Regions from separate parts of the uncultured Dysgonomonas sp. genome, predicted to be linked through region 2. Evidence: riboswitches for the same ligand, from Rfam matches in the RefSeq annotation. Region 2 holds a riboswitch; the other holds the start of a gene.
The links. A riboswitch is a leader RNA that binds a small molecule or an ion and turns the genes downstream of it on or off. The one in region 2 is predicted to bind cobalamin.
Positions count from the first base shown of each region.

Region 1: another riboswitch for cobalamin. It lies ahead of QZL88_RS02875 (cobyric acid synthase); the one in region 2 lies ahead of QZL88_RS03765 (TonB-dependent receptor).

Region 1 is NZ_LT599032.1:654,372-666,642, forward strand. Features, by position in the region: gene QZL88_RS02850 (winged helix DNA-binding domain-containing protein) at 1-1,024, opposite strand, end outside; gene QZL88_RS02855 (bifunctional adenosylcobinamide kinase/adenosylcobinamide-phosphate guanylyltransferase) at 1,047-1,559, opposite strand; gene QZL88_RS02860 (cob(I)yrinic acid a,c-diamide adenosyltransferase) at 1,552-2,124, opposite strand; gene cbiB (adenosylcobinamide-phosphate synthase CbiB) at 2,479-3,429, opposite strand; gene QZL88_RS02870 (aminotransferase class I/II-fold pyridoxal phosphate-dependent enzyme) at 3,455-4,462, opposite strand; gene QZL88_RS02875 (cobyric acid synthase) at 4,562-6,040, opposite strand; cobalamin riboswitch at 6,107-6,402, opposite strand; gene QZL88_RS02880 (phenylalanine--tRNA ligase beta subunit-related protein) at 6,474-7,136, shown strand; gene QZL88_RS02885 (NAD(P)H-hydrate dehydratase) at 7,458-8,912, shown strand; gene QZL88_RS02890 (M23 family metallopeptidase) at 8,916-10,601, opposite strand; tRNA gene QZL88_RS02895 (tRNA-Glu) at 10,994-11,065, shown strand; gene rpsT (30S ribosomal protein S20) at 11,106-11,360, shown strand; gene QZL88_RS02905 (30S ribosomal protein S16) at 11,544-12,140, shown strand; gene hemW (radical SAM family heme chaperone HemW) at 12,220-12,271, opposite strand, start outside.
Region 2 is NZ_LT599032.1:860,958-873,228, forward strand. Features, by position in the region: gene QZL88_RS03745 (pyridoxal phosphate-dependent aminotransferase) at 1-794, opposite strand, end outside; gene QZL88_RS03750 (hypothetical protein) at 1,772-2,983, shown strand; gene QZL88_RS03755 (hypothetical protein) at 2,998-4,155, shown strand; gene QZL88_RS03760 (hypothetical protein) at 4,288-5,415, shown strand; cobalamin riboswitch at 5,631-5,807, shown strand; gene QZL88_RS03765 (TonB-dependent receptor) at 5,916-7,907, shown strand; gene QZL88_RS03770 (DUF5074 domain-containing protein) at 7,991-9,673, shown strand; gene QZL88_RS03775 (ABC transporter substrate-binding protein) at 9,677-10,810, shown strand; gene QZL88_RS03780 (YiiX/YebB-like N1pC/P60 family cysteine hydrolase) at 10,868-11,503, opposite strand; gene QZL88_RS03785 (RelA/SpoT domain-containing protein) at 11,507-12,271, opposite strand, start outside.

The DNA of each region.
Region 1 (12,271 bases), 210 kb from region 2:
CTGAAGCCTTCCTTATCAGCTTCTCCAACGCTTTATCTGGTTGAGAAAAAAATTCGGATGAAACATTCCTCTTATTCAAGAATTTTTTCCAGAGGCCAATAATCTCTCCATTATGGGAAATAGCAGGCTTGAATATTCCGTTGCTTGTTATCACCTTTTTGTGGTGAACAAGAGACAGAATCTCTTTCCGGTCTTTATAGCTCACCAATAATTCATCGAATGCAGGAAGGAAATGCACGATATCGTCTCTGTGCTTATAGCCTGATGAAGATTGATGGAATATATATGTTTGCTCGCCTGCCGTTTCGAAGATAAAATCCGGTTTTATCAATGCTACTGCGCTTCTTGCCTCGGTGGCTGTCAGTCCCGACCACCAGATAAAATCCTGTATTGTAGCCGGACCATGGCTCTGAAAATACTTATATGCCAAACGGTACAATGTTTCGTCCATGTTATAGTTCGATGTCTTTGGCACACGCTGTTCCAACAGAGCATAGGTCAGTTTCTTATCTTTTATCGCACCATTACATACCAAGCCATCTAATTCGGCGTGATACATAATATGGCTCAAACGGCGGCTATCACATTCTACATCCGCCTTCTTCAATATTACACCAAGCTCCTGGCGGGTCAGATTACTTTCTTTTTCTAATGCTTTACGGATAATAGCCTTTGTCTTACTCAGCAAATCATCGGAAAGCTCCAATTCCCTATCACTTGAACGAATAGCCAGCTTTACCCGAGGTGCACTCAACTGAAGCATCCAATGTATATCGTCTCGTGACACAAAATGCCATGTAGGGCGTAAAATATGAGTACGGATAAGCTCACCTTCGTCCACCGCTTTTTCCACCTGCTTATCGGTTATTCCCGGCAACCGTACACCAATAGCCCATTTTGCCATATTAAAATCCTGAGCCTGCATGGCGCCCATCCATGATACTATCTCGCGTGGTGTTTTATATCTGGTCTTAACAAGTTGCTGGTTAGCAAGTCGCATAGTTGTGATGTCCGCTATATTCATTGTTTGTCTATTATCTTTTTATTCACTTCGCCATCAATGGAATACCTGAAACCATCAGATAAACCTTGTCGGCTCTTTCTGCAATATACTGATTGAGCCATCCCTGCAAATCAGCAAATTTGCGCTGCACCTCATTTTGCGACATCTCCCCCATGCCTATCTCATTAGTAACAATGATGAAACGCGCATCCTGTCCTATCAGTTTATCGAATTCCGTTTTTAATGCCTGTAAGGAAGATTGAACATCTGCTTGCATATCGAAGAAAAAGTTTGTTGCCCACAGGGTCACACAATCTAACAGCACAACCCGTCCTGTGAGATCATGCAGGCTCAGTTCTTTTTCCTCTTCTATATTAGTCCATTCACAGCCCCGTTCGGCCTTATGCCGGTCGATACGCTTGCGGTGTTCATCATCCCATACACGGGACGTAGCGAGATAGACAGGGTTTGTAGAAAGGGACAATACCAGTTTCTGGGCATAACTGCTTTTTCCCGAACGTTGCCCTCCTGTAATAAGAATTATCTGTTTAGCCATTCTTCTTTCTTTTGTACAAAAAGTCCTTCCAGCGTTCTTCTATATTTCCGGCCTTATACATATCGTATCTAGCCATAGTAAAGAAAAGGTCGGACAGGCGGTTAATAAATCGCATTACCGATGCCGGAACTTCATCCTGCTTGTTCAGTGTCCATAAGCGGCGTTCCGCCCGGCGGGCAACAGCCCTTGCCAGTTGCAGGTGTGCCGAAACAATAGTGCCGCCCGGCAGTATAAAAGTTTCACTGGGCCCCATCTCATCGGTCATTCTGTCCATCCATTCCTCGCAAAGTTTATCCAAATCTTCATCCAGCGTATTTGTGTTGGTATCCCTGATCGCAGAAGGGGTTGCCACTTGTGACATGACGGACATCATTTCGGTTTGAATTTTGAATAAAAGGGGCTGCCATTCATGGTCTGCCGGAAGATTGGCTCTTACAACTCCTATTACCGAGTTGAGTTCATCGATTGTGCCGTTGGCTTCGATGCGTACATCATCTTTATCAACACGCTGTCCTCCAAAAATTCCGGTTTTTCCTTTATCGCCACCACGGGTATATATTTTCATAGGTATATTGTTTTATTTATATTTTGTTTCTTATTAAATAACTGTTATTCGTAATAACTCGAATTCTTTAGTTAATTACTGCCGCGCCCTCCCGGGCTTGTCCTTACTTTTGGCATTGCCCAAAAGTAAACAAAAAGCTAGCGCTAAGTTCCTCGGCGACCCAAAACCATTTTGCCGGCTGAATCAAACAAACGGGCTAATGCCCCGTTTGATTCTACGCCGTCTACAACGGATTGGGTGCCCCTCCTATGTCACTAATGCGCGTCCGCTAACGCCTTAGTAAGGCAAAGCCCTAAAAAAGATTATGCTTTTCATCGTCAATTGTCCACTGTCAATTTTCAACTTGCAACTAAATTATTTAAAATTTATATAATAAATAGTTTCAATCGCTACAATCAAAACCACCATTAATATTTCTGTCCAAGTATTTACCTGTATTGCCTTTTTCATATCGGCGGTGGTCAGTTCTTTTTCTTTATAACCTATATAGGGCTTATCTACCAGTTCACCAAAATAGACGTTTGGTCCACCGAAACGACAATTAAGTATTCCTGCCAGAGCAGCTTCGGGATAACCCGAGTTAGGACTGGCATGCTGCCCTCCGAACTTTTCGATAAAGGGAACCAACGATAGTCTACCACTAACTATAATCATCAGTAAAGAGGTAAGACGGGCGGGAATATAATTGGCAGCATCATCAATGCGCGCAGCCCAGCAACCGAATTGTTTATATCGCTCGTTCTTATAGCCGATCATCGAATCCAGCGTATTTATCATCTTATAGGCAAACATACCCGGAACGCCGAGTATCATATACCAGAATAGCGGAGCAATAACGCCATCGCTCAGGTTTTCGGCCAATGTTTCCAATGCAGCCGTACGGATCTGCTGTGGCGACAGGTTGGATGTATCACGTCCTACAATACGTGCAACCTGCATCCTACCCTCTTCTTCTGATGAATCTACTGCTATAAACACTTTCTTGACTTCATCTATCAGCGTTTTTCCGGCAAGGCAATAAAATACAATGATTGTAGAAAATGCGATGGAAAGCCAAGGGTATGCTTCATTCAAACCATCTGTTATAAAATAGATAAGAAAATAACACGCAAAGATAAGGACAATGGAAAATAATGCGCCTTTCAGCATCTTACTCTTCCCTTTATTCAATATTTTTTCGCCCCATGCTATTATCTTACCTTTTGCCACCACTGTATGCGGCAACCAAGCAGGGTCACCGATGAGCTTATCGATAATCCAGCCCAGAACTAAGGGTAATAGAATATATAGTAAATTCAAATCCATTTAGCTCCAATTTCAAGGCTTATTTTCAACACTGAAATTCTGATACCCCCTTCACTAGCATCGTGTTCTCTTCAAATGACTGTGTGGCAATACGAAAGTAAGACTCATCCAGTCCATAAAAATTGGCAGCATCGCGAATAAGGATACCATATCCGTCTATAAGGTACTTTTTCAGTTCAGACGCTTTCCCATCTTCAAATTTACACAAAAAGAAATGTGTATCAGTAGATTGAACGACAATTTTTTTTATTTTTCTCAGAGACTCTTGCAGTTGTATAGTATCTCGTAAATATTCTTTGATATTTATTGTTTCCATACCGTTATTCAACAAGAATTTCCCGGCTTCAATTGCTAATCCGTTTACAGACCACGGCATACGGTATTTTGCTACCTGAGCCAAAGTATCCGCATGTGCCGTAATATATCCTAGCCGCAACCCGGGTATGGCAAAATGCTTTGTCATGGAATGCAATAATATCACATTCTTATATTGCGCCGCCTCTTCAATAGTGAATAAATCACTGAGTGTGAAGTGCTCATACGACTGGTCGATAATAATATATTGAGACGGATGATTTTCAATATATGCTTTCAGTATATTTTTATCAGTTACTGTACCAGTCGGATTGTTTGGATTACAAAGCCATACCACACGGGTATCCTGAGGTACCTCGCTGAGAGATGCAGACCAGCATATCGTATGATTGTTGATAGTTGCGGCATCGCCATATTCACTGAAAGTAGGGTATATTATAGCCGATTGGGCATTGTTAAACGCCTGTGCGATCAGATAAATGGCTTCCGTGGCTCCATTGGTCACACATATATTATCCGTATTAACCTTGTACTTCTCAGCCAACAAATGAACCAGAGAAGATGCATCGGGTTCGGGATAAGAATGTATAGCACTGATATGAGCGCACAGATGCTCCTGCAAGGTGGATAAATCCTGTCCGCTGCGTATATTGGAACTGAAATTGCTTACAATCTTCTTTCCGTGAGTATATATATCGTCACCGTGTCCGAGTATCATATAGTTACAATTTATTAATGTGCCAATATTGTAAATGACAAATTAAAAAAAACATCTTTTTGCCGCTTTGCTCCATTGGCATATTAGCACATTACCTCACTAGCTAATTATCTTATACACCAGCTCCATATCCACATAACTGCGCACATGATCGGCCAGCTTATTATATTGCTCTTCTTTAAAAGCCTTGAAGTCGAACGCCGTATCCGACAGCTTATCAGCATAGGGAGCCAGCAAATAATCTATAACAGCCCCATTATCAAGAATACCATGTATATATGTACCAAAACATTTCTCATTCAGGAAGTAGCCGTCAGTACGGCCGTCCTCCAATATATTTAATGGTGAAAGGCTGGTATCTTCCATGGGAATAGTTGCCCCCATATGTATCTCATATCCTTCGCAAACGGTGTCGGAACCGAGAAAAGAAAACTGCACCTGACGGGTCACTTTTTCTCCTTCCATCTGTGTAGTTACAGGCAGCAAGCCCAATCCGGGCAGACGCTCAATATTGCTTTCCACATGATTGGGGTCACATACCTCCTGCCCCATTATCTGATAACCACCGCAGATGCCTACTACTGTAGCTCCGTTCTTATGGGCTTTCACAATACTTTGCGCTACACCGTTGCGACGCAGTTCGTACAGGTCGGATAGAGTACTCTTGCTTCCGGGAACAAGCACAATATCCGCCTTTTCTATTTCATCCGTATTATTGGTATAATACAGATGCACGCGGGGATCACGTTCCAGCACATTGAAATCGGTAAAGTTAGATAAATGACGAAGCAGGATAACAGCCACATTCACCTTGCCATGTGTTGCCTGCAAATTCTTGGTTTGCAGCATCACTGAATCTTCCTCTTCAATATATATATCCTTATAATAAGGTACCACCCCGATAACAGGGATGCCGCACAGGTCTTCAATCATTTTCACTCCCGATTCGAAAAGCCTGATATCACCCCGGAATTTATTGATAAGGATGCCTTTTACATGTTTACGTTCTTCCTCGGTAAGTAACATTACAGAACCATACACCGAAGCGAATACTCCGCCCCTGTCTATGTCCGCTACCAATATTACATTAGCCCCGGCATGTATCGCCATCGGCATATTCACAAGGTCTACAGCCCGCAGATTGATTTCGGAGATACTGCCCGCCCCTTCCATTACAATAGGGTTGTACCGCCGGGCCAGACGGTCGAATGCATCATTTACTTCCTTCCGTAATTCTTCGCGCCCTTCCACCCTGAAATACTCATAAGCATGCTGGTTTCCCACCGGTTTGCCATTCAACACAACCTGACAAACCTTATCCGTTGTAGGCTTCAGTAGCAAAGGGTTCATATCGGTATGGCATGGAACACCCGCAGCCTCGGCCTGAACGGCTTGTGCACGCCCTATCTCAAGCCCTTCGGGGGTAGCATATGAATTGAGAGCCATATTCTGCGCCTTGAATGGAGCCGGCTGATAACCGTCTTGCAGAAATATGCGGCAAAAGGCCGATGTAATAATACTTTTACCTACATCGCTGCCTGTTCCCGCAAACATAATGGGATTGAGCCGTTTCGTCATTATTTTAGATCCTCTGATATTTTAGTTCTTATGTATTTTAATATATCCCTGACCCCGGGGATATAAAAACTGAATATTTTGTCCGGCAGGTTTCCTGACTTGCTCCATCTTTGAACGGCCTTCCCATTTTCAGTAAACAGTTAGCAGTTATCAGTAAACAGTCAAAAAAAACTGTTAACTGATTACTGTATCACTGATTACTGTGAAACAGTGGTATTTGGTATTGCTCAAAGACTTTTTTCAGAAACATTGTTAACTGAATAGAGACCACAGTAGCGGGCACTGTTCCGGATTCTGACCGGATTCCCTTTTCATGTAAAAGACGAGTGTCTGTTTACATCACCAAAACAGTTACAAAGATAGCTTTTTATTGAGGTTATACAATACGAAAATTGTAACTTTGAAATTCTGTTAATCGAGATATATTATTAAAATGGTAGAAATAAAGGTATCGGAGGAAATAAGGAAATCCTGCCCCGCTTTTGCCGGAGCAGCCATTTGTGCCAAAGTAAATAATACCCCTCACAATAAAGAATTATGGAAACTGATAGATAACTGTGTCGCTGAATACAAGGCAAATCACCAGATAGAAGATATAAAGAAGAACCCGGCTATTGCCGCTACCCGTGCGGCATATAAAAAGTTCGGAAAAGACCCGAACCGCTACCGTCCATCGTCTGAAGCCCTTTGCCGCCGCATCGTCAGAGAATTACCCTTGTATCAGATAGATACACTGGTAGACCTCATTAATCTGGTTTCTATCCGTACAGGTTATTCTATCGGAGGATTCGATGCAGATAAGATAAAAGGCAACACGCTGACATTGGGTGTCGGGATGACCGATGAACCCTATGAAGGGATTGGGCGGGGTATGCTGAATATTGAAGGAATCCCGGTATATCGCGATGCTATCGGTGGTGTGGGAACACCGACAAGTGACAATGAGCGGACAAAGATAGAACTAAGCACAATAAGTTTTCTGGCTATTATAAACGGATATAGCGGAAAAGAGGGTTTGAATGAAGCCGTAAAATATATGCAATCCTTACTTAAAGATTTTGCAGATTCGGATGGTGGGGAAATTATTTTCTTCTAGTCATTTTTTTGTTCAGACTTTCAGAAAACTTTATCTATATAAATAGGTTATAATAAAATAAGTATGATCGCATGCGAGAAAAAGTAACAGATAAAAACAGAGGTAAAAGGTGTTACTTTTGTTACCCTTTATAAAAAGTGACAGGTATAAAAGTGTGTAAAAAGTGTCAAGTTTGTCAAGTTTTTTATATAGTGTCCTTTGTGCTAAGGAGGTTTAACCTCTAAGAACACAAAGAAAATCACAAAGGGCACAAGAACTGAAGATTCGTTCCTTTCGTTACTTTTTAACGAAACGAAGTTAATTAAAATAAACCTTTGATATATGAAAATACTAACAGGCGCACAAATAAAAGAAGCTGACCGCTATACTATCGAGAATGAACCTATCAGTCCGATAGAATTAATGGAAAGAGCATCCAATACCATCGCACAATGGATATGCAACAATGTAGAGAAAGATTATCCCCTGCTCTTCCTTATCGGAAAAGGTAACAATGGTGGTGACGGACTGGCTGTAGCCCGTATCCTGTACCATGCAGGATACAACTGTTCTGTGTCTATGGCATTTGATAAAGAACAACTCACCGAGGAGTGCAGATATAATCTGGAGCGCCTACCCTCCGGTGTCGCCAGCAGTGGTTTAGAGAATATAAGCAGGAATACTGTCATTATCGACTCCCTGCTGGGTACGGGAGTAAAAGGAGAGATAAAAGAGCCCTTATTATCCATTATAGACAAAGTTAATTCTCTACAAAGCAAGGTTATATCTATTGATTTACCATCCGGTATGATAAGTGAATACGGAAACAAAAACCAAAAGATTATTAAAGCTGGCATAACCCTGACCCTTGAATTTCCCAAACTGGCGATGTTATTGCCCGAAGCCGGGGAATACTGCGGAGAAATCAATATATTACCGATTGGACTCAGTTCACAATACATATCCAATGAAGAAACTTCCTATCATTATATAACACCCGGTTTCATCGGGAAAATAAAATTGACAAGGGATAAATTCGCTCACAAAGGAACTTACGGACATGCTTTGCTCATATGCGGGTCGAAAGGAATGGCCGGAGCCGCAATACTGGCGACAGGCGCCGCTTTGCGCTCTGGGTGCGGACTAGTAACCACACACATACCTGCCGAAGAACGGTATGCCGTAAATATGGTGTATCCATCTGCCATACTAAGTCTGGATGATGAATCTTATTTTTCCGATCTGCCCGCGAATGCTTCCAAATATTCATCCATAGGTGTCGGTTGCGGATTGGGGTTAGCCCCGCAAACAGCCGATGCCCTCAAGCAATTATTGGTTTCGGTTTATAAACCGGTTGTGATAGATGCCGACGCTCTTAATATCATATCGGAGCATTACAAGATGAGACACCATATTCCCGCCGGTTCTATCCTTACACCGCATATCGGAGAACTGAAAAGGCTGATCGGGGAATGGACCAGTGATGAGGAAAAAATAGAACAGGTGAAAAGGCTTGCCGCCAATCTAAAATCCGTCATTATCGTAAAAGGGGCGCATAGTATGGTATGTTTACCGAATGGTAACTGCTATTTCAACTCTACAGGTAACAGCGGCATGGCAAAAGGCGGTAGCGGCGATGTACTCACCGGTTATATTACAGGCCTGCTGGCACGCGGGTATAGTAGTGAGCACGCTGCTATCTTAGGCGTATATATGCATGGTCTGGCTGGAGATAAAGCGGCTAAAAAATATGGAACGGAGGGAATGAATAGCAGGGATTTGATAAAATATTTATGAATTTCAATATTTGAACTCATATTCATAACTACTCTCATTTCCACAGGCATCCGCAGCAGTAAATACCAGCTTATGGATTTGTCCCCGAGTCAAACGTTTCGGATCGAATTTGTAGGTATAAACAGGAGATTTCACATCATTCTCAAACAGGGCGAACGCTCCGTCGATAGTTCCACGATAAGAAGCTATACCGCTTTTATTATCCGATAGTCTTATCTTTATTTCTCCTTTAGCCACCCATTTGGCAGGGAGTACAGGAGTGATGGTGGGGGCTTGAGTGTCGATACTTACAGCATAGGTATTACCCAATTCCCTGATACGGGCGGTAATAGCGCCGTTGTTGTACTTACCACCTATCCACGATTCACGGCTGCCGGTGATGCGTACGATACCATACTGGGATTTGTTGGTCATACTGTCTTTGGTCATCTTGATGGTTATGTCGCAGGATTTATCAAGAGGGACATAACTATCGTTAACCTCATAGATGGCAGACATATAATTCTTCGACAAGGTTCTCTTCAGATTGAAGCAGAGGTCTTTATATAGTGATCCGCCGGCAATGAAAATAGAGAACATATTGCCTTCATAATAATTATCCTTGTCCCATGCCATTAGTTGAGTACAGTCTTTCCGCCGGGGGATATCCTGCTTTTTGCCGTATACATCGAAAGAATGGGTGGTCTCGTTGCCATAGAGGTCTTCGAGTTCGTATTTCAGCTTATATACCTTTTCCTCGTTTATGTCGATATAACCGTTATTGACGGTCTTATATATAGAGAGCTTATTACCCGGCTCAACAAATGACTTCTGATAGAAACTCTTTTTACGATACCAATAGTCGAAATCGATCATACTGTTTATCATCCTCGTATTCCCGAAGTCTACAGATGATATATCCGAGAAGAATATCTCCTTACCGTCGCAGAACAGGCGTACAATCTTTACTCCGTATATATTGCTTGTTCCTGTCATCCGGTCGTTTGCATAAACACCTACGCCAATCTTACCCCACACCTTTATTGAATCGGGGACGGTTTTCACTCCTTTTTTCTTTGGCGCTGCTCCAATAATACGACGAAAGGGTTCATAATTATTATTGACCGCACCTCTGCCCTCTATAGGATACACAGCAATACCTTTTATCGCAGGTGAAACATTATCTGTGATCTGACCCTTATAATATTCAAGCGCATCGAGAGCCAACTGGCTCTCAGTATCTCTTATTTCGAAATGAACATGAGGCCCGCCGGAAGAACCGGTGTTACCACTATAGGCTATCAGATCTCCTTTTTTAACGGGAAATACCGATTGATCCAATGATAAATCTACTCTGTAAGACTCCTGCTCGTATTGCTTTTCCTTCACATATTCGGCAATCTTAGGCGCAAATCTTTCTATATGGCCATACACACTTGTCTGTCCATTGGTATGAGCGACATAAATAGCCAATCCGTAGCCCGAAGGAGATACAGAAATACGCGAAACATATCCGTCTGCAATAGAATATACAGGCTTATTAATCACACCCTGAGTTTTCAGATCAATGCCCGAATGAAAGTGATTAGGACGCAACTCCCCGAAATTTGCACTAAGAATAAGCGGAATATCGAGGGGTGAACGGTATGTATTCTGGGCATTTAAGTTAAAAGTATATATAATGAGTAAAACCGAAAGAATCTTTTTCATTTGTAAATTGTATTAATAATAAATTAGAGCCGTATTTAAACGGCTGCTAAAAGTGAGATACAAAAATAGCCTTTTTTTGTATAAAGCCAATTATCATTTATCTATATATGGAAAGGAAAGAGCTCAAATTTATTTCTCGTTTTTTTACTCTTTTAGACCCTTTCATCGTTCTTTGACAATTTTATTTTAAATAAATTTCGTTTTTGCACAAATGAATTTGTATTTTCGCGACAAATAAATGACATTGAAAATCAATATCATAATAAAATAACTAAAATTAATTTCAAAAAAATAGCATCAAACATTTGCAAGTAATCAAAAATGAATTACCTTTGCATCCGCAATCGAAGGAGAAAGCAGCTGTAAAAAACAGAACAAAAACTCCGCAAGATGGCCCATTCGTCTATCGGTTAGGACGCAAGATTTTCATTCTTGAAAGAGGGGTTCGACTCCCCTATGGGCTACAAAATAAAATAAAAATTAAAAAAATAAGGATTAGTCAACATGGCAAATCATAAATCAGCAGAAAAGAGAATCAGACAAGCAGAAGTAAGACGCTTGAGAAACAGATATTCAGCAAGAACAACCCGTAATGCAGTTAGAAAGTTCCGTACGCTGACTGATAAGGATGAAGCACAAAAATTGTACCCTTCGGTATGTTCTATGCTTGACAGACTGGCTAAGAAGAACGTTATCCACAAAAACAAAGCGGGTAATCTGAAATCTAAATTGGCTGCTCACGTTAAATCATTAGCATAAGATACTAATATAAGAACTGTCAATATAAAACAGAGGCTAAGCTCCACGGAGTTTGGCCTTTTTTAAATTCACACCCGGCAGAATAAACAGACAATATTTCATTGTATTCCAAAAACTTATTCTTATCTTTGCACCCGCTAATAACAATTATGTATTAATTAATAATTAACAAAAGAAAGAAAAATGGCTACAAAGATCCGTTTACAAAGACGAGGACGTAAAGGTTATCCTTTTTATCACATCGTCATTGCAGATAGCAGAGCTCCACGTGATGGAAAATTTATTGAAAAGGTTGGTTCATATAACCCGAACACAAATCCTGCTACAATAACTATAAATTTCGACAGGGCTTTGTACTGGTTACAAGTTGGTGCTCAACCTACCGACACTACTCGTAACATCCTTTCTGAAGAAGGAGTATTGTTAAAGAAACACCTCCTTGGTGGTGTTGCTAAAGGTGCATTCTCAGAAGCTGATGCAGAACAAAAATTCGAAGCATGGAAAGCAGATAAAGAAAAAGGCACTCAGGCTATCATCAACAAAAACGAAACAAAAGCTAAAGCCGATGCTAAAGCCCGTTTAGATGCTGAAAAAGCTGCAAACAAAGCTAAAGCAGAAGCTGTAGCACAAAAGAAAGCTGAAGAAAATGCTGCTCAGGCACAAGCTGAAGCAGAAGCTGCCCCGGCTGAAGAAGTTGCTGAAACTGAAGCTCCGGTTGCAGAAGCAGAAGCACCAGCTACTGAAACAGAAGCTCCGGCTGAAGAAAAAAGTGCTGAATAATAATATTGAAAGATAATATCACAGCATAAAAAAAGAGCTCCGAGAATTCGGAGCTTTTCTATTTTATATGAGTGGCCGGTCATTCGACCCACATCAGATCGCTCATAATACCATCAGAGATAAAGATACCT
Region 2 (12,271 bases):
GCCTGACAGAATTTCATCAGAGTCTTCCGCAATTCCTTATTTTTAGTGATCAATGCACCGATACGGATACCACACTCACTATATCTCTTCGAGACTGAGTCTATCAGTACCACATTATCCTCGATACCGACAAGGTGACAAGCCGAAATATATGGTGAATTGGTATAAATAAACTCACGGTATACCTCATCCGAAAACAGATAAAGATCATGCTTCTGTACCAGATGTTTTATCTGATTCATTTCGGCACGGGAATATAAATACCCCGTCGGGTTATTCGGATTACAAATCATAATCCCTTTTGTACGCTCGTTTATCAGTTCTTCAAACTTTTCAACAGGAGGTAAAGCAAACCCTTCTTCGATAGAAGAGGATATTGTGCGAATAATCGCTCCGGCCGATACGGCAAAGGCCATATAGTTGGCATAAGCAGGCTCCGGCACTATTATTTCATCACCCGGATTGAGACAGGCCAGAAATGCAAACAACACAGCTTCGGAGCCTCCGGTAGTAATAATTATATCATCAGCCGATACATTAATATTATACTTTGCATAATAACCAACCAGTTTCTCACGATAAGAGCGGTATCCATCGCTGGGGCTATACTCCAATATAGAACGATCTATATTGCGTATCGCCTCTAGCGCTTCTTCGGGTGTAGGCAGATCGGGCTGTCCGATATTCAGATGATATACTTTCAAACCCCTGGCTTTAGCCGAGTCGGACAATGGAGCCAATTTCCTGATGGGAGAATTCGGCATTTCTATTCCTCGTTGCGAAATATGTGGCATAATGCTATTTTGATATAAATTTTATTTTCAATAAGGCGCAAATATACAAATTTTAGTTATGAGTTATAAGTTATAAATGACGAATTATGAGGACTTCCATATATTTATCTTTTACCTGGTTCCTTAATAGAATTACCAATCTAATTTAACATTAACATTTGAGTGTAAAGCTATACAGTATAAAGGCGGAAAGTTGCATAAACAAATAATTGTTTAAATCTATGTGTCTATTACAAAATATGAAAAAACGAACTATATATAGCCCTACAGAACACAGGAAAGGCTTTCCCCCTTTTTTAATATTCTTAAAATATATTTGTTAAATCAAATTTTTATCTTTTACTTTGCAATTGATACACAAGACAATTTATACTAAGATAAATAAAAAATAATGCATGTTTTCCTGCCAAATAATACAATTATGGGCTCTCTTTTTCCATCTGGAAATTTGGGAGTTAGTATTATTTTGCTAGAGAGAGAGAGAGAGAGAGAGAGAGAGAGAGAGAGAGAGAGAGAGAACTTTCCGGCTTAACCCTTAATACAGAAAAACTCACATTTCTTGTTTCCCATTTTAAGCAAGCGGTATTATCATGCGCGTACAACACCAGCATGTGTATGTATACGCATATTCTAACTTATTTCTCATATAAAAACAAACATTTTATATTTTATTTTACTTCTAAATTTTCTTTTTTAGTCGCAAAAAGGAGAACCAGCCAACCTGTAACCATCAATATATTTAAAATCCGATGCATGGTCAAAGATCAAGATAGATTTTCAAGAAAAATCTTCGATAAGTCTTTGTCTTTATTCTTATTGTCTTCAACCTATATTAAATCGCTTGGGAAAGTAATTTATATACCCCTTATCGCTTTATCAAGATCGTACATCGGATTTTTAACACACATTACATACTCAAAACAATATTATCACACAAATATCGATGAAACAACAATTTCAAATAATAGAAACGACAGATGAAAACAAATTTTACAACAAAACTAATATTACTATGCACCTCTGCTCTTCTATGTGTAAAATCACATGCTCAGGTTACAATTGGTTCAAATACATATCCTGAACCATATGAAATATTGAGAATAGATGGCAACGATGACAAAGGACTACGTCTATCACGACTAACCCAAACAGAACGGGACGACTTAACGAATACAACAATAAGCATTTCTTCTCAAAAGAAAGATGCAGCTAAAGGGCTTACCATATACAACATCACATATAACAGGATCGAGTTCTGGGATGGAAATGAATGGCGTATACTATCCGGTTCTTTCTCATTTTCCAATGGATTAAATCTTTTAGATACGGCCAATCCCCAAAAAGCCCGATTGGGCGGAACTCTTATCGAAGAAACCCTTATCAACCAACAAAGCCACACTCTGGCATTCAAAACCGAAAAAGGAGCGTTATCTATAAACACAGATGCTTTTTTTGTAGATAGCCTAAGAGTAAAAGCTAACAACATCGACAGATTCTATATAGATACCGTATTAACGGTAGATAACAGAAATGAAATATCCATAAATACGGGGAAATCGGGACTATATGTAAACAACAGTGTATTGAATATAATAAACGATCAAACAAAAATAAACGGGCACTTACAATATAAAGACGGTAACGAAAACTTAGCCGTAGCCGGAAAAGATATAATACTGAGGGCGAAAGATAATACAGGGAAAGCCAATTGGGAGCAGATGGAGCCATCCGTTTTAAATAAACCTTTTACTATAAACAGGGTATCCGGAAGCCCGAATGGCCCATCCGGCACAAAGTTTACAGTTGACACATGGACTGAGATTACCGACAACCAAATTTTACCTGCAGGAAAATGGCTTATATTCGGTCGTTTTGCAGCATATTCCAACAGGAGGACGGATGCTAGTAGTGGTGATAACGCAAATTATATGAGTTTTCTTCGTTTGGTCCGAGAAGATTCCGGTGGAGATGTAGTTTTGTACTCTTCTATGACCTTGCCGGAACGAAAGACTACTGGCGGCAATGAAAACTACGGGTCATACAGTGTACCTCAAATGGTTTATTTTCTGGATGCGGCAAATGCGGCTTCTTATCGTATAGATTTTAAAACAAAGAAACCTGACACATGGCACTCAACCCATTCAATGTTAGGCGATCAGTACTTTTATGCAATAAGATTAAATGATTAAAACAAACTATCATTATGAAACTACAGATATACACATCTTTTTTACTATCACTCTTTTTTGTAACAATAACATGCCAGGGACAGGTTACCGTTGGTTCAACAGCAAAGCCTGAAGATTTCTCATCTCTTCAACTTAACAGCAGCAATGGAGGTCTGCGCTTACCCCAATTATCGGTAGGGCAGAGAGACGCTCTTGTTATAGATGGAACTAGCGCCGGCCTGATAATATATAATGAGACAAGCAAAGCCATTGAATATTGGGATGGCCTAAAATGGTCGATGCTGGGAGATACGATACGAGTATATAATGGAATTCATAAAGATGGAGACATTGTGAAACTCGGCGGAAACCTAGAGAAAGCCACGATGGTAAATCTGAACAGTAAAAATCTGGAATTTGCTACCGGCGCGGGTAACCCCGGAGGATTCTCCGTAAATGATACGGTTTTTGTTGTAAATGGTAGGATTGTCGGGTCCAAACCATCTTCATATACAATAAACAAATCAGCTCTAAAGGTCAAGGAGACAGGCAGCAAAGTATCGATAGAAAATCAATTGAAAGTAAAAGTAAAAAATGATAGTATGCTTGTCCGAAACGACAGTGTAAATATACATGGCCAGCTATATTATGATAACAACAAAAGCGACATCAACGGAAAGGTACTTATTTCCAAAGCATCCGGTGTTGCTTTTTGGGGTAAGCTAAAACCGGATCTGATATTGGGTAAAACTTATCTTAAAGGCAAAATTAAAAAGGCGGGAACAGGTACAAGCACTGTCTGGGTCCAAAATACAAGTCAAAATATAAGTGGCCCATGCATTTCCGACACACTGACACTCACTCCGGGAAAATGGCTTATATTCTCTAAATTTGCAACAAAGACGAACTATGCATCTCAGAAGATGTTTACCTGGTCCCATATATTTATTCCGGGCCAAACAGTGCCGACAGCAACTATCGGCGCCGATGTAGAAGACGCAACGTCAACATCGTCACCTGAACTAACTTACCTGATCGATGTATCTGCTAATACAAAAATCTGTGTTGTAGCCAGTTCATCCAACAATCAGACATGGCTGGTAGAAGAAGATGGTACCGGAGCAGCCAAGGTAGAGTTCGGAGAACCTTATTTTTTTGCTATTATGATAGAAGATTATAATGAAGACGAATAACACCTTATTATATATAATAGAAAATAAAATCTTTTAAAGAAGAATATACATATATAAAATGAATATATATGATCTTTGAAAAATAAGCCATAGTATTTTGATATAATTTACAAACACAAAACTATTTACATTATGAAACATAGATATATCCTTATTCCCATTTTTACAATATTAGCCATAGGTTCTACCAAAGGACAAATAGTTATAGGGACGGATAAAGAACCCGAGAAATTCTGTATTGTAGAAGTAGAAAGTAAAAAAGGAGGTATACGTCTACCGAGAATACCAGATACCAATAAAAATAATATGATAACAACACACTCATTAACGAGTAATCCTGAGTCTGCGGGGCTGGTTATCTATAATTCAACGAATAATATTATCGAATTCTGGGATGGTAACAGATGGGTAGCTTTGTCAAATAAGATATCAGGGGCAAACGGCTTAACAGATACCAATGGCAAAGAGCTATGGCTAGGAGGTAAGCTCGATGATAACACAACTGTACAAATGAATAACAACGAATTGAAGATACAGCATAATCCTGCTGCAAAATTTATTATCAATGATACAATGGTTGTAGTAAACAATAAGATTGTGGACATACGCGTCGCCCGGGAATTTATGGTTAACGATACGGTTATAAGTATAAAAGGAAAGTATGTAGATATGCGACCGGCCATCTTATCTATTAATAACAATACATTCAGTATGAATGAAAGCGGAAGGACCAGAATGACCGGAACGTTCCAGTATACAGATGGTACCCAGGATCAAGGACATCTGCTTACAGCCAATAATAAAGGTGATGCATACTGGGGCGCATTAAGGCCTTTAGGGACTGTAAAGTCAACTTCAATTAACAACAACAAAGGTTTTGCCAGTAGCACAGTACAAGTATCTGACGGTATGCTTGAATTGCCTGCCGGACAATGGCTGATATTTGCTAAATTCAATTCGAACATGAATGCCTCACTTACAGGAATGTATCATTGGATATTATTATCTTCAAAAACACCGAGTCAAAGCAGTTACACCACCATATCCAGAGCCGGAGCCAATCCAGAGAAGAAGACCGCCGGAACGGGTATAAAGTCATATGCCACTCCATTTATATTACATTATGTAAACATAAAGGAGAAAACTCAATATATTATACAGGCTGGCACCAGTAACGCAGGCAATTCGGCTACTGTATCCGAAACATGGATAGGTAATTCTTATTTTTATGCACTGCGAATTGATATTCCGACCGACTAATAAACAGAAGTTGAAATATAGATAAAAAAACATTTCAATTTTAGTTTTGCTTTTTCAAAATAATCTTCCATCTCAAATATAAGAAAGGCAACCTCTCTTATATTTGAGATTTTTATGAGTTCTTCCTCTATATCACATTCTCTCTTATTCCTGATAAGCTCTATAATACTCCTCACAAATAATTATCGCAAAAAAGTAAATCTTCTATAATATTGTGTATCTTTGCACTACTTTGTTCCATTAAGGATGAAAAGGGAATCAGGTGTAAATCCTGAACAGACCCGCTGCTGTAAGCTCTGGGAATGTTTATATCAAAATACCACTGTTGCAAAATGGGAAGGTGATATAAGCAAGAGTAAGTCAGAAGACCTGCAAAGTAATATTTCGACAGCTTTCGAGGAATAAGGCTTAAGAAACATGCGTAAAAGAATTTAACTACCCTTCTTTTTCTTTGTTCTTATCGGATGCTGCAATTATACTAAAAGATATATTTTGCATAGATGAGAATTTTATTTTCTACCTTTTTATTTTTTTGTTCTTTCGCTGGTACATTTCTACTGGCGCAAACAAATGATAGTATCGAAACACAAAAGCTATCGGAGGTAGAAGTATCTGCACTTATAAAACCGTCGGCTGCCCGCTCGACTACACCACTGCAAGTGATAGACAACGCTGAAATGGAACGGATCGGCATATTATCTGTATCGGATGCCGTACGCAGATTCTCGGGCGTCAGCATAAAAGATTATGGAGGTATCGGTGGCATGAAAACGGTATCTATCAGAGGTATGGGGGCACAGCATACAGCAGTAAGTTATGATGGAATAACAATGAGTAATGTACAATCCGGACAAATAGACATAAGCCGTTTTTCTCTGGATAATGTCTCTATGATTTCTTTATCGATAGGACAATCCGATGATATTTTTCAATCCGCAAGGTCTTATGCTTCCGCCGGAGTACTCCAGATAACAACATTACAACCTACTTTCGACACTAAGCGGAATACATTAAACACAGGGGTCAAAACGGGATCATTCGGACTATTAAATCCAATGGTTTACTATGCCCGTAAAATTAACGGGCGATTTTCTATTTCCGTTAACAGCGGATGGGAACGGGCAGACGGCAGGTATAAATTCACATATAAAAATGCAGAACAGACCGAGGAACGAAAAAGAAGAAATTCTGATGTAAGTATCTGGCGTACGGAGCTTAATTTATATGGCAATTTGGGTAAAGGTGGAAATTTAAATTTCAAGGTGAATTATCTGGATTCGGAAAGAGGCCTGCCAGGATCGGTAATTTTTTACAAAGACGATAATGATGAACGAGTATGGAATAAGGATATTTTTGCCCAGACCTATTACAAAAATACGCTTTCACATAAACTGGAACTAAAGGCACAGGCAAGATTTAGCCGTACATATTACAAATACCTCGCTCTAAATAACAATATATCAGGCAGCAAACAAGAAGACCGCATCACCCAGTTTGAATACTATGCCTCTGCAGGGATTTTATATAAACCTATAGAGGATATCTCTATAAGCCTCTTCGAAGATGTATTTCAAAACCGTCTGAACAGTAATTTTACTGATATAGACAGTCCCTCCCGAAATTCATCCCTGACTGCATTAGCCGCACAATATAATAATAAACATATCACTATTACCGGTAGCCTGTTGGCTACATATGTAAAAGAGGATGCTAAGTCGGGAGAAATACCTGACAACAAGAAAAAGATAACCCCATCTATCAGTCTTTCATATTTGCCTTTCTTAAAGACAAACATAAGATTACGTGCTTCTTATAAAAAGATATTCAGAGTGCCGACATTCGACGATATGTATTATATCAGAATGGGGAATATCAATCTGAAACCAGAATATGCTACTCAATACAATGCCGGTTTGACATGGGTTGGAAAAATATCAGACAAAGTTGATTTTATAAGTATATCTGCCGACGGATATAAAAACAAGGTAGACGATAAGATTGTGCCCTTCCCGACTATGAATATTTTCAAAATGCGTAATTATGGAAAAGTAGACATGACCGGATTAGATATTAATACACGTCTGCACAGTGAGCTTTGCAAAAAGTTATCTATCCAATTGACCGGAAATTACAGCTATCAGAAAGTTATCGACATTACTGACCCTGAAAGTAAAAATTATAGAGACCAGATACCGTATACCCCGCGACACTATGGTTCAGGTGCTATAAGCCTGGAGAACCCATGGATAAATATAGCTTATACTTTAATCGTATCGGGCAAGAGATATGCATTGGATCAGAATATACCTGATAATGAGATAGAATCATATACGAATCATAGTATTTCTTTAAATAAGTCTTTTGATATAAATAAAAGTAAATTACGAGTGCAGCTCAATCTGATTAATTTATCTAATAAAAACTATCAGATCATTAAGTATTATCCTATGCCGGGACGTTCATTTACTTTATCAGCTAATTATCGTTTTTAAATTATATAGAACAGTAGCATACTGTTAAGTTGTAATAACATATTATTAAATACATTCTTTTACTTAATAAAATATTATCTATTATGAAAATGAATAAATTATTCAATGTTCTCTGTTTAATCTCGCTACTAACATTTTCTTTTATATCATGTAGTGATGATGATGACAATGATTTTTTTAATTCTGTTGAAACTCTACCTACGGATATAGCTTTTCTGGACGTAAATTTGAAAGGTGGCGAAATTAGTGGCGAATTAACATGGAAAAAGCCAATCAATACATCTGAACTTTCGTCCATTGTCATTTATGCCTCAAATGACGGCACTACAAAAGAAGCCAGAATAGATGAAGTATCGATTGACAAAGAGAAATATACAGTAGAAGCAAGAAATTATACTAAATATCTCCTGCTCGTTCCTAAAAATAAAAAAGATGTAGAAGGTTCTACCTTTGCCAAGGTGGAAATAACGGACGAAACCGGTAATAACGTTGTCACTGATCTGACATTTGAGGATACTGATTATACAAAAGATAAAATAGCTGGTAAGCTATCATGGACCAAGGCTTCCGGATACATTAATCTTTCAAAACTGATAATTTATACCTCCGAAGATGGTACTATCAAAAAAGATAAACTGGCTGAAGTAAATCCCGATATGGAAGAATATACTATAGCAAGCCGTGATTTGAGCAAATACTTCATCGTAGTTGCTACCGATGCAGAAAATACAGAAGTTGAAGACTTTGCCAAAATTGAAGTAAAAGATGCTTACGAAGTTTCGGGAGTATATATTCTAAACAGTGGAAAGATGGGAAATAATAATTCAAATATCTCATTCTACAATTTCCTTACAACAGAATTTAAAACTAAAGTATTCGAAAGCGCAAACGGGACAAGTCTGGGAGATACAGGCCAGGATATGGTAGTATACGGATCTAAAATGTATATCGCCGTTTATGGCTCCGGAGTTATCTACGTAACGGATAAGCAAGGAAAGAAACTGGCTGCTATCGAATCTGTAAAAGGAGACAAAAAACAGCAACCTCGCGGACTAACCTCATATGAAGGGAAAGTATATGCAACTCTCTATGACGGCTATCTTGCAAAAATAGACACCACTAAACTGGAAATTGAAAGCCAAGTAGCTGTCGGACGTAATCCTGAATATGTACGTGCAGCAAATAATAAACTGTATGTCGCCAATTCAGGTGGCTTAGATTATAATACTCCTTTAGGATACGACAAAACAGTTTCGGTTGTAGATGTTGCTACATTCAGAGAGACTGAAAAGATTCCGGTAGTCATCAATCCTGATAAAATGGCTGTTGATAGCGAAGGGGATATATATGTAATTTCTAACGGTAATTATGGTGATATACCTAATACCCTGCAAAGAATTGATGCAAGCACGCATAAAGTAACCAATGTTGGTAATGCAACATGGATGAGTATGAATAACGATAAGTTATATATCATTTATTCACAATACGATGCCAATTGGAATCAGGTAGTCAGCTACCATGTTTTTGATGCCAAGACAGAGAAGATGCTGACAGATAAATTTATAACAGACGGAACAACAGTAAATAAGCCGTTTTCTATCAATGCTGACCCTGTTAATAACTATGTATATATCGGTACATCGGACTATACTAATAATGGAGATATGTACATCTTCACCTCTGATGGTAAATTAGTTAAAAAATTAGACACAGGAGGTCTTAATCCGGCAGGTGCATATTTTGCAAGCTGGATAATCAGATAATATATGAAACTCTTAAATATCACACTACTCTTTTCTATTATCCTCATCCTCGCAGGCTGCAATAATCGCAAGCCTGCCGGACAGGATAACACGGAGCCGCAAACGGAATATACTGTCTATTATGCCAAAGGCTTTCAGGTAAAAAAGTATGATGAATATACTACTGTGTCGGTGCGTGATCCCTGGGATACCACGCGCATGCTGCAAACATATGTGCTGGTGGCAAAGAATAAAGATTTACCCGCAAATCTTCCTAAAGGCACACTTGTAAGAACACCTTTGGAAACTGTGGCAACATATTCCACCATCCATTGCTCTACGCTGAACGAACTGGATGCAGTGAACCTGATAAAAGGTGTGTGTGAACCTCAGTATATCAAACTATCTAATATACAAGACGGTGTAAAGAGCGGAGCAATCGTCGATTTGGGAATGGCCAGTAAACCCGATACCGAAAGATTGATCATGCTCAGCCCTGATGCTATCTTTGCCACTCCTATACAAGGCTGGACATACGGTAGCATAGAAAAAACAGGAATTCCTATTCTGGAAACGACCGATTATACCGAATCGCATCCGCTTGGACGCGCCGAATGGATACGCTACTATTCTTTATTTATCGGAAAAGAGCAATTGGCTGATTCGCTGTTCGCCCTCACCGAAAAGAATTATAATGCTGTCAAAGAAGCTCTGGCCGGAACTACAAACCGTCCTTCCGTATTTACGGATATACGTTATCAGAACAAATGGAATATGCCCGGAGGCAAAAGCTTTATGGCAAATATGCTATCCGATTCGGGAGCATCGTATTGCTGGTCTGATAATAACTCAACAACTTATATGCCTCTGGCATTCGAATCGGTGTTAGACAAGGCGGGTGAAGCAGATTTCTGGATAATCAAATATAACTGGCCTAAAGATATGACATACCAGAGCCTGGAAAAAGAATATAAGCCATATTCCCATTTCAAGGCATTTAAAGAAAAAAATATATACGGATGCAATACAGCATATTCAAGCTATTATGAAGATTTGCCGATTCATCCGGATTATATATTGAAAGATATGGCGTATATATTCCATCCGGAACTCTTCCCGGGATATACGCCGAAATATTATAAAAAAATAGGAGAGTAAATGTATATAGGTTTGTAAAAAGGCTGTGAACAGAATTTCTGTCCCAGCCTTTTTCTTTTAATAGTAATGAACGATATCGATCACATCGGAGCGTGACATAGCTCCCGGATTAATGCCAGGTTCGCCTTCGGGAATTGGTAAATTATACTTCCCGAAATATTCTTTCCAACCCTCCGTTATCTCATCTGTATCTGGCGATTTGAAAGTCATCGTATTCAACGGGAATACAGGAATGTGATTATTGGCCCTGAGAAGGATATCATAAATAAGCTCTGAACAATAATATTTATCATTACCCAAGATAAATCCATCATCATAATCTTTGCCGACAAGGGTTAACCCCTCGTTCAATGCTGCAGGGATACAATGAATGTATTCTTCCTTCAGCCGGCCTACGACCGATTTAGGATAACCGCCTTTTCCCCCGGGATACAGATAATCATCCAGAGGGGTCTTTGCTACTTTAGGACGAGTAGCTTCTATTACATAAACACTGTCATTATCGTCAATATAAACTATACCTACATGCGTAAACCGATAATCACCAATACCGGCAGTAACTGCTTTTATCGTATTATCTGTTCCGCTTGCACAATCTTCCTGAAAAATCAGATCGCCTGCACGGAGTTTAAAATCATTAATACCCCTATCCTGTTGGTATAGAGATAAAATAATTAATAATATAGTTTTCATCTTCTATCTAAAAATTTCATTAAAATGTATTTGAAGTACCGGGGGCGTAAGCTCCCCCAATTCCTTATTTTCAAAATACAGGTAATTGCAAAGGAAAACCAGATTATCAAAGGAAATATTCATTTTTAATTGATGGATCACCAGATTTGAAATAACTGTATTTCTTTCAATTTTGAGAAATTGCTTCGCCAGTATTTTATTCTTATCAAAAACCGAAACAATATCCGGCGACAATGGCTCTAGTTCAAATCTCAACCTGAATTTATTTCTCAGCATACCTGTCCAGTTTTTACTTTTATAGTGCTGATATGTTATATCTTCGAATAGTGTAAATAATGTTCTGTCACTTATCTGCAAGGTAGCATATATTCCATTCAGCATTCTGGATTCCTCTTCCAGCGAAGCCCACTCGTTCTTGCATTTATAGCGCATATTATGCTCTATTTCCTGCCATCCTTCCGACAAGGTTGTACGCACCTGAATTTCGAAAGTAGAATCAATATACCTGAAGCTATCGCTGTACATATTTTTCCATACATTAAATTCATTGAGCAATTCGCCACTCATTCTGCATACTACATTTATCCTGACCGGATCGAACTGATTGACCTTCGGATTATCGTATTGTAAATCGACAACATCAAACAACGAAGAAAAATAATCGACCAATACCTCAATATCCTCATTGAAGTATGTCATCACCCGCAGGCCTATAACGTCTTGTACTAATTTTCCATTGTGCATATAGCCTTTGCGCCTGATTTTTTC